Regions from separate parts of the Kitasatospora sp. NPDC058063 genome, predicted to be linked through region 1. Evidence: riboswitches for the same ligand, from Rfam matches in the RefSeq annotation. Region 1 holds a riboswitch; each other region holds the start of a gene.
What was found. Region 1 has a riboswitch for cobalamin ahead of ACFVUY_RS17525 (cobalamin biosynthesis protein). Riboswitches for the same ligand answer to the same signal wherever they lie in the genome.

Region 1 (3,963 bases):
CGACCGCGTGCCCGCCGTCCGCCCACTCGACCGCCCAGCGGCCGGGGCGCAGGCTCTCGGGGCCGCGGGTGAAGGTGACCCGGCCGGGGGCGAGGCCGCGGACCAGGACCGGCCCGGACTCCGGGACGGCGGCCACCGGACGGACCGTCCGCTCGGAGGCCCGACGGCCGATCACCAGCACGGCGGCCCCGACCGCGGCGGCCGCCACGACGGCGGCGGTTCCCCAACGCATTTCACTCCCCGCTCTGTTGCTCACGGACCGGACGGTGTTCGGGCACCAGTTCACCGGCGCTCCGTCCGCCCGGCCACCGGGCTGGGCCGTCCGGGTCACCCGGGCGGCGGCCCGGCGGCGCTGAGGAGGTGTCGGAAGCGGGCAATGAGGATGGTGGGGCGGGACGGCGGCGGAGCCGGCGGTGCCCCGCTGGGAGGGGATGTGGTGTTCCCGGTGGGAGGGACGTGGTGTTCCCGGTGGAGGGCGGCCCCGCGCCTGGCGATCCCCCGGCGCGTCGGCGGCGTCCGCGTGTGACCAACCCCTCCGTGACCTCGGTTGACTCCCGGTTCGGGCCCGTGATGGGATCCTGGGGCCAAACGGAGGCATGGAGAGGAAGCCGGTGGAATTCCGGCGCGGTCCCGCCACTGTCACCGGGGAGCACGCTCGGAACATCGCCACGGCGGCCGTCGACGGCCGCTGGAAGGCTCCGGGGGTGCGTTCGACCCGGAAGCCAGGAGACTCTCGCCCCCGTCACGTCGATCCAGGGCGCGGACCCTGAGTGAGGACACGCACGCGATGCAGGCTGCCCCGCCCCACCGGACTCCGAGCTGCCCTCCGCCGTGCCCCCGATGACCCCGCTCGGACCCTCCTCCTCGCCGCGCCCGCTGGCCCGCGCCGCCGCGTTCGCGCTCGGCGCCGTCGCGGGCCATGTCGCCGACGCCCGCTTCGCCGACCCCCGCCGGGGCCATCCGGTGGCTGTCTTCGGCAGCGCCGCGACCCGGCTGGAGCGTCGGCTGTGGCGCGACGACCGCGGCGCGGGGGCCGGCTACACGGCGCTGTGCGTGGGCGCGGTCGCGGCGGGCGCGCTCGCCCTGGACCGTACGGTGGGCCGGCGTCCGCTGGGCCGGGCGGTGCTGGCGGCGGCCGCGACCTGGACGGTGCTCGGCGGCACCTCGCTGACCCGGGAGGCGCGCACCATCGGCCGCTCGCTGGCCGCGGGCGACCTCACGGCCGCCCGGGAGCGGCTGCCGCACCTGTGCGGGCGGGACCCGAGCGCGCTGGACGGCCAGCAGATCGCCCGGGCGGTGGTCGAGTCGGTGGCCGAGAACACCGCCGACGCCGTGGTGAACGCGCTGACCTGGGGCGCCCTGGCCGGCACGCCCGGCCTGCTGGCCTTCCGCGCCGTGAACACCCTGGACGCGATGGTGGGTCACCGCTCGCCGCGCTACGCCCGGTTCGGCTGGGCCTCGGCCCGGCTGGACGACCTGGCGGGCTGGCCGGGCGCCCGGCTGACGGCGCTGCTGACGGTGGCCGCCGCGCCCGAGCCCCGTACGGCCTGGCGGGTCTGGCGGCGCGACGGCTCCGCGCACCCGAGCCCGAACGCGGGCCAGGCCGAGGCGGCGTTCGCCGGCGCGGTGGGCGTACGGCTGGGCGGGGCGCTGCGGTACGGCGAGCGGGTGGAGCACCGGCCCGTGCTGGGTGCGGAGCTGCGGCCGGTGACGGTGGACGACATCGAGCGCGCCTGTGCGCTCTCCCGGCGGGTGGGCGCACTGGCGCTGGGTACGACGGTCGCGGGGCACGTCCTGCTGCGGATGCTGCTGAGGAAGAGGGGACGGGCATGAGCAAGGCGCTGCTGGTCGCGGGGACGACCTCGGACGCGGGCAAGAGCGTGGTGACGGCCGGGATCTGCCGTTGGCTCGTCCGCCAGGGCGTGCGGGTCGCGCCGTTCAAGGCGCAGAACATGTCGCTCAACTCCTTCGTCACCGCCGACGGTGCCGAGATCGGCCGCGCCCAGGCGATGCAGGCGCAGGCCGCCCGGGTGGAGCCGGAGGCGGCGATGAACCCGGTGCTGCTCAAGCCGGGCGCGGACGGCCGCAGCCAGGTGGTGCTGCTCGGCAGGCCGGTGGCGGAGGTGGGCGCGCTGGACTACCGCGAGCGCAAGCCCGTCCTGCTGGAGCGTGCCCTGGAGTGCCTGGCGGACCTGCGCGGCCGCTACGACGTGGTGGTCTGCGAGGGCGCGGGCTCGCCCGCCGAGATCAACCTGCGCGACCGCGACATCGCCAACATGGGCCTGGCGACGGCCGCCGCCCTGCCGGTGGTGGTGGTCGGGGACATCGACCGCGGCGGGGTCTTCGCGGCGATGTACGGGACGCTGGCGCTGCTGTCGGCGGAGGACCAGCGGCACGTGGCCGGCTGGTTCGTCAACAAGTTCCGCGGTGACGCGCGGCTGCTCGCGCCCGGGCTGGAGATGCTGCACGGGCTGACCGGCCGTCCGGTGCTGGGCACGCTGCCGATGCTGCCCGGGCTCTGGCTGGACGCCGAGGACTCGCTGGACCTGTCGACGGTGGTGGACCGGGCGGACGGGCCCGGGCCGTACGGCGCGGACGTGCTGCGGGTGGCCGTGGTGCGCTTCCCGCGGCTGTCCAACTTCACCGACATGGACGCGCTCGCGCAGGAGCCGGGCGTGCTGGTGCGCTGGGCGACCCGCCCGGAGGAGCTGGCCGACGCCGACCTGGTGGTGCTGCCCGGGACCCGGGCCACCGTCGCCGACCTCGCCTGGCTGCGCGAGCGCGGTCTGGAGCCGGCGCTGCGGGCGCGGGCGGCGGCCGGGCTGCCGGTCCTCGGGGTCTGCGGCGGCTACCAGATGCTGGCGCGCTCGATCGTGGACGAGGTCGAGTCGAAGGCGGGGGCCGTCGAGGGCCTCGGCCTGCTGCCGACGCAGGTGCGGTTCGGCGCCGAGAAGGTGCTGGCGCGGCCGGTCGGCGAGGCGTTCGGGCAGCGGGTGGAGGGCTACGAGATCCACCACGGGGTGGTCACCGTCGAGGGCGGGGACACGTTTGTCTCCGACGGCCGGGGACGGAGTCTGGACGGCTGCCGGGTGGGCCCGGTCTGGGGCACGACCTGGCACGGCGCGCTGGAGAACGACGGGTTCCGCCGCGAACTCCTGCGCGAGGTCGCCGCGCTGTCGGGCCGGGCGTTCGTCCCGGCCCCGGACACCTCCTTCGCCGCGGCGCGCGAGGCCCGGCTGGACCGGCTGGGCGACCTGATCGAGGAGCACGCCGACACCGACGCGCTGTGGAAGCTGATCGAGGGCGGGGTGCCGGCGGCCGGATCGCTGCCGTTCGTCCCGCCCGGGGCCCCTGGGAGCGACGCATGAGCCGGGTACGGCAGCAGGGCCAGGCAGGATCACGCAACCGGGCAGGATCACAGGACCGGACAGTGCCGCGGGACGGGGCACGACAGGAGTGGGGTACGGCATGAGTGACGTCCGCTATCCGTTCACCGCGATCGTCGGCATGGCCGACCTGCGGCTCGGGCTGCTGCTGAACGCGGTCTCCCCGGCCGTGGGCGGCGTGCTGGTGCGCGGCGAGAAGGGCACCGCGAAGTCGACCATGGTGCGCGCGCTGGCCGGCCTGCTGCCGTCCATCGCCACCGTGGACGACTGCCGCTTCGCCTGCGACCCGACCGCGCCCGACCCGCAGTGCCCGGACGGGCCGCACGTCTCCCCGCCCGCTTCCGAACGGCCGGCCCAGCTGGTCGAGTTGCCGGTCGGCGTGGCCGAGGACCGGATCGTCGGCTCGCTCGACCTGGAGCGGGCGCTGGCCGAGGGCGTCAAGGCGTACGAGCCCGGGCTGCTCGCCAGGGCGCACCGCGGCGTGCTCTACATCGACGAGGTGAACCTGCTCCAGGACCACGTGGTGGACCTGCTGCTGGACGCCGCCGCGATGGGCCGCTCCTACGTCGAGCGCGAG
Region 2 (3,963 bases), on a different contig from region 1:
CCGGGGCAGGAAGCCCGCGAGCGGCACGATGGCCGGGACCGGGGTGGGCGCGGCAAGGCCGCCGCGCCCACCCCGCCCGCCGTCAGCCGGCGAGTTCCTCGCGCAGCAGGCGGGCGGCGGCGACCAGGCTCTCCAGGGAGGCCCGGGTCTCCGGCCAGCCACGGGTCTTCAGCCCGCAGTCCGGGTTGACCCAGAGCCGCTCCGCCGGGATCGCCGCCAGGCCCGCGCGCAACAACGAGACGGCCTCGTCGGTGCTGGGGACGCGCGGGGAGTGGATGTCCCAGACGCCGGGGCCGACCTCGCGCGGGTAGCCCGCCCCGGCCAGCTCGCCGGCCACCTCCATGTGGGAACGGGTGGCCTCCAACGAGATCACGTCCGCGTCGAGTTCGTCGATCGCCGTCATGATCGCGCCGAACTCGGCGTAGCACATGTGGGTGTGAATCTGGGTGTCCGCGCGGACGCCGGAGGTGGCGAGGCGGAAGGCCTCGGTGGCCCACGCCAGGTACGCCGGGCGGGCGGCGGCCCGCAGCGGGAGGGTCTCGCGCAGCGCCGGCTCGTCGACCTGCACGACGGCGGCGCCGGCCGCCTCCAGGTCGACGACCTCCTCGCGCAGGGCGAGGGCCACCTGCCGGGCGGTGTCGGCGAGCGGCTGGTCGTCGCGGACGAAGGACCAGGCGAGCATGGTGACCGGGCCGGTCAGCATGCCCTTGACCGGGCGATCGGTCAGGCCCTGCGCGTAGCCGAACCAGTCGGTGGTCATCGGATGCGGACGGGAGATGTCCCCGGCCAGCACCGGCGGGCGCACGTACCGGGTGCCGTACGACTGGACCCAGCCGTGCCGGGTGGCGAGGTAGCCGGTGAGCTGCTCGGCGAAGTACTGGACCATGTCGTTGCGCTCGGGCTCGCCGTGCACCAGGACGTCCAGCCCGGCCTTCTCCTGGTAGGCGACGACCTCGCGGACCTCCGCCTCCATCCGCTCCCGGTAGGCCGGGGCGTCGATCCGACCCGCCGTCAGATCGGCGCGGGCGGTGCGCAGTTCGGTGGTCTGCGGGAAGGAGCCGATGGTGGTGGTCGGCAGCAGCGGCAGCCCGAGCCGGGCGCGCTGGGCCTCGGCCCGTACGGGGTAGGGCTGGGCGCGCCGGGTGTCGTCGGCGGTGACGGCGGCGGCGCGGGCGCGCACCGCCGGGTCGCGGGTGATCGGGGAGTTGGCGCGGGAGGCGAGGTCGGCGCGGTTGGCGGCGAGCTCGGCGGTGATCGCGCCGGTGCCCTCGCGCAGGCCCCGGGCGAGCAGTGCCGCCTCGCCGGCCTTCTGCCGGGCGAAGGCCAGCCAGCGGGCGATCTGCGGGTCGATGTCGCGCTCCGCGGCGGCGTCGATCGGCACGTGCAGCAGCGAGCAGGACGGCGCCACGTCGACGGTGTCGGCGAGGCCCAGCAGGGTCGCCAGGGTCGCCAGCGACTTCTCCAGGTCGTTGATCCAGATGTTGCGCCCGTCGATCACCCCCGCCACCAGCCGCTTGCCGGGCAGGCCGCCGGCGGCGGCGAGGTCCTCCAGGTTGGCGGCGGCCGGGCCGGTGAAGTCCAGCGCCAGGCCCTCGACCGGGGCCTTGGCCAGCACCGGCAGCGCCTCGCCGAGCCGGTCGAAGTAGCTCGCGACCAGCAGCTTGGGCCGCTCGGTGAGACCGCCCAGTTCGCGGTAGGCGCGGGCGGCCGCGTTCAGCTCGGCCGGGGTGCGGTCCTGCACCAGCGCGGGCTCGTCCAGCTGCACCCACGCGGCGCCGGCGGCGCGCAACTCGGCCAGCAGCCGGGCGTAGACGGGCAGCAGCCGGTCCAGCAGGGTGATCGGCTGGAAGTCGGCGGCCACCCCGGGCGCCGGCTTGGCGAGCAGCAGGTAGGTCACCGGGCCGACCAGCACCGGCCGGGCGGCGTGGCCGAGCAGCAGCGCCTCGCGCAGCTCGCCGACCGCCTTGGCCGGGTTCGCGGCGAACACCGTGTCCGGGCCCAACTCCGGCACCAGGTAGTGGTAGTTGGTGTCGAACCACTTGGTCATCTCCAACGGAGCGACGTCCTGGTTGCCGCGCGCCATCGCGAAGTACCCGTCCAGCGGGTCGGCGTCGACCGCCTCCCGGTGCCGCGGCGGGATCGCACCGACCGCCACGGTGGTGTCCAGCACGTGGTCGTAGAGCGAGAAGTCCCCGGTCGGGACCTCTTCGACGCCGGAGTCGGCGAGCTGCTGCCAGTTCGTCCGACGCAGGTCGGCGGCGGTCGCCAGCAGCGCCCCGGCCGCTACCGCGCCGTTCCAGTACCCCTCGATCGCCTTCTTCAATTCACGGCCCCGGCCCTGGCGGGGGTAGCCGTGGGCGGTGGCGACGCTCGCCGCGGCTGCGGACTTCGTGGTCAAGGGACTCTCCTTCGCGAGTCTGGATCCTCAAGTGCCCGGTGACGGCACGAGGACGCGAAGGGATGACGGACCGGACGGACGACCGCACCCGTGCGCGGCTCCGCCCGATATGGTCGCCGACCCGCCCACGAGGTCACCGGATGGCCGGGCGCGAACGCTCGCGCACGGGCAGTGGCAGGTCTTCGGACTCGCGGGCACACCCACCTCGGCCGAAACCGGGGCGGACACCTACTGGCCGTCGCTTCCCAGACCCGTCCCGGGTCCAGTGCGTATGACGGCGGTCGTTCCCACTCACCGCTGCGGGGCAGTCCCGGACTGGCCAGTTGAAAGGCGTCACCGGGTTCCCTCTTACGACACCCTGCCTGGCGGACAGGGCGAACCAGCTGCACCGCCAGCTTAGGGGCAAACCGTCGGCGTCGAGGCGGAAATCTCGCAAGGCGTCCGCGTGCTGAGACGCGGGCTCCGCGCCCGGCCCGGGCGGCGCACCCGGGAGCGGGCGGCAGAATGGCTCCCATGCGGCACATCTTCGTCATCGGCATCGGCGCGGGCGACCCCGACCACCTCACCCTGCAAGCGGTCAAGGCGATCGGTCGCACCGACGTCTTCTTCATCCTCGACAAGAGCGAGGAACGGCAGGACCTGATCGGGCTGCGCCGCCGGATGCTGGCCGACCACGGACGGCCCGGGCACCGCCTGGTCGCGGCGCCGGACGCCGAACGGGACCGCGCCACCCCCGCGTACGCGGCCGCCGTGGACGACTGGCGCGTCCGCCGCGCCGATCTGGTCGAACGGCTGGTCGCCGAGCACCTCGGCCCGGGCGAGAACGGCGCCTTCCTGGTCTGGGGCGACCCCGCCCTCTACGACAGCGTCATCGCCGTGATGGACGACGTGTCGAACCGGGGCGGCGTGCCCTTCGCGTACGAGGTGATCCCGGGCATCAGCAGCGTCTCCGCGCTCGCCGCCCGGCACCGCACCACGCTGACCCGGGTCGGCCGGCCGGTGCAGATCACCACCGGCCGCCGCCTCGCCGAGGGGTTCCCCGAGGGGGTGGACGACGTGGTGGTGATGCTCGACGGCCGGGCCGCCTTCGCCGGGATCGACCCCGAGGGGATGGAGATCCACTACGGCGCGTACCTCGGCACCCCCGACGAGGTGCTCGTCTCCGGTCCGCTCGCCGAGGCCGCCCCGCGCATCCGCGAGCTGCGCGAGCGGGCCCGGGAGCGCAAGGGCTGGATCATGGACACCTACCTGCTGCGACGCTCGGACGGCTGCCCCGACGCCTGACGGAGGCTCGACGGGCCACAGTGGCACCACCGTGCGCGCCGGACTCGTACCGGTTTCCCTGACACCGAGGACCTGCCGTCGACCATGCGGTCGGACGTCCTGCCAAGTCCGGGGCACCGGCCCGCCGCGTCGGGCGGCGGCCTCAGTCCAGGAGCTTCGCCACCACCCGGTCGAGCGCGCGGAGGTCCTCCGGCGGCAGCGCGAGCAGCGCGTCCGGCGGCGTGGCGAGGATCCCGGTGGCGAGCGCGGCCTTCGCCTCGCCCTCCTCGGTGAGGTGGACC
Region 3 (3,963 bases), on a different contig from region 1:
GTTGGCGCGCACGGCCGCGACCGAGGCGTTCAGCAGGGCCTGCGGGACGCGTTGTCCGCCGCTCCGGGTCTTGGCGCCGCCGAGGGCGAGCAGGCCGAAGACGGTCCCGTTGAAGTTCGCGGACGGGCCGTAGTAGCCGGGTTCGGCGGTCTGCCAGTAGGCGGCGAGGTCGGCCACGAGGTTGCGGCCCGGGCCGATCCGCGCGGGGTCGATGCCGGCCGCGTAGGAGTTGAGGATGCCGCGCTCGTAGTCGGTGACGACCGGCGAGGTGCTCGGCCAGCTGCTCGCGGCGAGCTGGTTGCGGTAGACCAGGCGCGCGTTCTTGCTCGTGTCGCCGCCAGGGGTGACATCGGCCGCGGCGGTGCCGGCGGCGGCGAGCGCGCCGAAGGCCCACTCGTTGGAGAGCCCGCCGCCGGTGACGTAGCTGCCGTCGGCGGCCTGGAGGGACTTGAGGTACGTGACGCCGGTGCTTCTGGAGGTGGCTATCTGGCTCGGCGAGGCGGTGGCGTGCGCAGGGACGGCCGACATCAGGAGGGCGCCGGCGGCCATCGAGACGGTCGCCGCGGAAGCGAGACGTGAGGGGACGAAGCGCGAGTGCGCGGGAACGGACACGGAACGGGCTCCTTGGGGTGACGGGCGCGCCGGTCCTGCCCCGGGTCCCGGCGCACTCGTTCCAGGAGCGCGGCGGTACGGGGCGGCGGCCGCCCGGATCGCGTGGGCTGGCTGGTGCTGGTGCTGCACGACCGCGCGGGCATTCGGGCTCGGGGCCGGTGCAACCACCGCCCCACACCGCTGCGCGTCAGCTCCGGATTCGCACCGGATTCCCCCGCTCGGCCACCGCGGACGTTACCGCACCCGTGAACGGATCTACGAGGTGGCGAAAGCGACATGACGACTCGTTGACGATGGCTCCGAGCACATGGTGTGATGAACCGCTTTTTAATCCTCGGCAGTCAGGGGAAGCCGGTCCGATTCCGGCGCTGACCCGCAACCGTAGACCCGCCCGCAAGGGCCGGTGAGCCGGAATGCCTGCGCCGGGGCCTTGTTCTTGAGTGCATGCGTCGTCGTGGACTACGACGCGGTCGCGACGGGCCCCCGTACCGGGGAGAGCCGTCGGCTGCGTCGTGGGACCCCGACGACCGATCGGGGAGTCGCCGGTGAGGGTCAGCAGCAGTCCTACGCGTCACAGAAGCAGAGAACTGGGCTCGCTTCTGGTCACCACGGCCGTCGCGGTGGCCGCGGGAGGAACCGTCCTGCTGGGCCACCCCGGCTCCGCGGCAGCCGATCCGATCGAGCAGTGCACGGCGACGACGGGCGCGATCGTCGCCGTCGACTTCAGCCACTGGGGCGGCGGGGTCGTCCGGGGCTGTGACGCCCACCCCACGACGGGCATGAACCTGCTGCACAACGCGGGATTCACCACGACCGGAACCGAGCACGACGGGCCCGCCTTCATCTGCCGACTCGGCACCGGGACCTTCAACGGCGGTGTCCAGTACCCGACTCCGGCCGAGGAGCCGTGCGTCAACACCCCGCAGGCCACCGCGTACTGGTCGTACTGGATCGCCGCACCCGGCCAACAGACCTGGTCCTACAGCCGGTTCGGCGCCGGCACGCAGCAGCCCAAGCCCGGTGAGGTCGAGGCCTGGGTGTACGGCGGCACCGACATCGGGGGCACCAGCGGGGCGCCGAGCTTCACCCTGGACTCCGTCCGGGCCAAGGCCGGCGGCCCCTCGCCCTCCGCGACCCCTTCGCCGTCCGCGAGCCCGACCGGTCCCAGTGCCACCGGCGACCCGGCCGCGGCCGCGGCCTGGCTGGCCGGACAACTGGTCGGCGGCGACCACATGGAGAACTGGGCCGCCCCGGGGCCGGACTACCCCCGGACCGCTCTCACCGCCATCGCGCTCGCCGCCGCGGGCACGCAGGACCCGGCGCTGCGGAAGGTCGTCGGCTTCCTCGCCGACCACACCGACGCGTTCCTCCACCCCGCCGGCCCCACCGGCACGCCCGACACGCGGGCCGCCGCGCTGCTGGCCCTCGTCGCCGAGAGCACCGGCCGCGACCCGCGCACCTTCGGCGGGCGGGACCTGATCGCCGCGCTCACCGACCACGTCTGCACCGCAGCCGGGGAGAACGGCAACTGCACGGCCGCCGGGGACTTCCTCGGCGCGGCCTCGCCCTGGGTCCAGTCCCTCGGCGTCATCGCGCTCCAGCGCGCCGGCGTCACCCCGCCCGCGCCGGCGCTCGCCCGCTTCACGGCCCTCCAGTGCGCCGACGGCGGCATGGCCGGCTCGATGATCGTCGCGGGTGAGCACTGCGAGTCGGACCCGCTCACCACCGCCGTCGCCGTCCTCGCCCTGCGGACCGCCCCCGGGTACGAGGCGGCGGCGAGGAAGGCCACCGACCAGCTGGCGGCGAGCCAGCAGCCGGACGGCTCCCTCCTCCCGTACGTCGGCGCCCCCGGCGACACCACCAGCACCGCGAGCGCCGCCCAGGCCTTCCAGGCCACCGGCCAGGGCGCCCGCCGGGCCGCAGCCACCGCCTGGCTCGCCGCCCGCCAGAACAAGGACGGCGGCTTCGGCCCGGATGCGGTCACCACCGACCCGGACGCCGCGGCCACCGAACAGGCGATCCTGGCTCTGACGGGCACCGACCTCACCAGCGTCCGGCACAACCCGGACGGCGCCACCATTCCGCCGACCACCACGCCGACCACGCCGGCCACCACGCCCCCGACCACGCCCGCGGGGCGAAAGCCGGACGCTGCCAAGGGCAGCGCCTACCTCACCGACCCGGCCCGGCTGATCGACGGCCACTACTACGAGGGGTTCCCGGCCTTCGCCGACTTCGGCCTGACCATCGACGGGGCCTACGCCCTCGCCGCGACCGGCACCGACGACGCGGCGCTGCGCCGGATCGTCGACTTCCTGGACCAGCAGGGCAAGGACGCGAGCGAGCGCACCGTCAACGACTGGACGGCCATCGGTACCGAGTACGCCGGCGGTGGGTCGATCGGCAAGGAGGCGCTGCTCGCCGAGGTGGTCGGCCGCGACCCGCGCGCCTTCGGCGGTCACGACCTGATCGCCGCCCTCGCCGCGCTGGTGTGCACCAAGGCCGACGCGAACACCGGCTGCGCCGCCCCGGGCAACTACGTCTACGCGACCTCGGTGTTCTCCCAGGCGCTCGCCGTCATGGCCCAGCTCCGGGCCGGGGACGCCGCCAACGCCGCCCCTGCGATCGCCTACCTGAGAGGCCTCCAGCACCCGGACGGCTCCTGGCCGAGCCTGATCCCCGCCACCGGCGACTCCGACGTGGACAGCACGGCGATGGCCGTCATGGCCCTGACCCTGGTTCCGGGTGACGAAGCTGCGCAGGCGGTCGACAAGGGGCTCGGCTGGCTCGCCTCGCGGCAGCTGCCCGACGGCGGCTTCCCCGGTGCGGCCGGCGACTCGACCAACTCGGCCGCGCTGGCCGTCCAGGGCATGACGCTGCGCAAGGCCGCCTACGGTGGGCAGATCGCCAAGGCGCTCGACTTCCTCGCCGGGCAGCAGAACGGCGACGGCGGGTTCAACGTCGCCTCCGGGGGACAGCAGGGCTCGGACGTCCGGGCGTCCACGCAGGTGCTGGGCGGTGCCACCGGGATCTCCTTCGGCACGCTGTCCCGCAACCTCGCCGGCACGCCGACGCCGACCCCCACCGGGACGCCGACCGGCACTCCCACGGGCACCGCGACCGCGACCGGTACGCCGACCCCGACGGGCACCGGCACGCAGACGGCGACGACGTCCCCCACCTCCGTCGCGTCCAATCCCGGTGACGGCTCGACCACCCGTCCGTCCGACGCCCCGCCCGTCGGTGACCCGCTCGCCGTTGGCCCGGTCGGCGGTGACGTTCCCGCCGGTGCCGGGCGGTCCGGTACCGGCGGCCTCGCGGCCACGGGGAGCGAAGCACTCGCACTGACGG

Region 2: it holds a riboswitch for cobalamin, as region 1 does, so the genes downstream of both, metE (5-methyltetrahydropteroyltriglutamate--homocysteine S-methyltransferase) here and ACFVUY_RS17525 (cobalamin biosynthesis protein) in region 1, are expected to answer to the same signal.
Region 3: it holds a riboswitch for cobalamin, as region 1 does, so the genes downstream of both, ACFVUY_RS22775 (prenyltransferase/squalene oxidase repeat-containing protein) here and ACFVUY_RS17525 (cobalamin biosynthesis protein) in region 1, are expected to answer to the same signal.

What each region holds. Positions count from the first base shown of each region.
Region 1 is NZ_JBHVSD010000009.1:80,505-84,467, forward strand. Features, by position in the region: gene ACFVUY_RS17520 (alpha/beta hydrolase) at 1-232, opposite strand, end outside; cobalamin riboswitch at 601-733, shown strand; gene ACFVUY_RS17525 (cobalamin biosynthesis protein) at 841-1,833, shown strand; gene ACFVUY_RS17530 (cobyric acid synthase) at 1,830-3,368, shown strand; gene ACFVUY_RS17535 (putative cobaltochelatase) at 3,469-3,963, shown strand, end outside.
Region 2 is NZ_JBHVSD010000004.1:310,983-314,945, forward strand. Features, by position in the region: gene metE (5-methyltetrahydropteroyltriglutamate--homocysteine S-methyltransferase) at 83-2,398, opposite strand; cobalamin riboswitch at 2,554-2,797, opposite strand; gene cobF (precorrin-6A synthase (deacetylating)) at 2,912-3,682, shown strand; gene ACFVUY_RS09340 (MarR family transcriptional regulator) at 3,825-3,963, opposite strand, start outside.
Region 3 is NZ_JBHVSD010000012.1:245,703-249,665, forward strand. Features, by position in the region: gene ACFVUY_RS22770 (hypothetical protein) at 1-549, opposite strand, end outside; cobalamin riboswitch at 750-827, opposite strand; cobalamin riboswitch at 911-1,052, shown strand; gene ACFVUY_RS22775 (prenyltransferase/squalene oxidase repeat-containing protein) at 1,158-3,963, shown strand, end outside.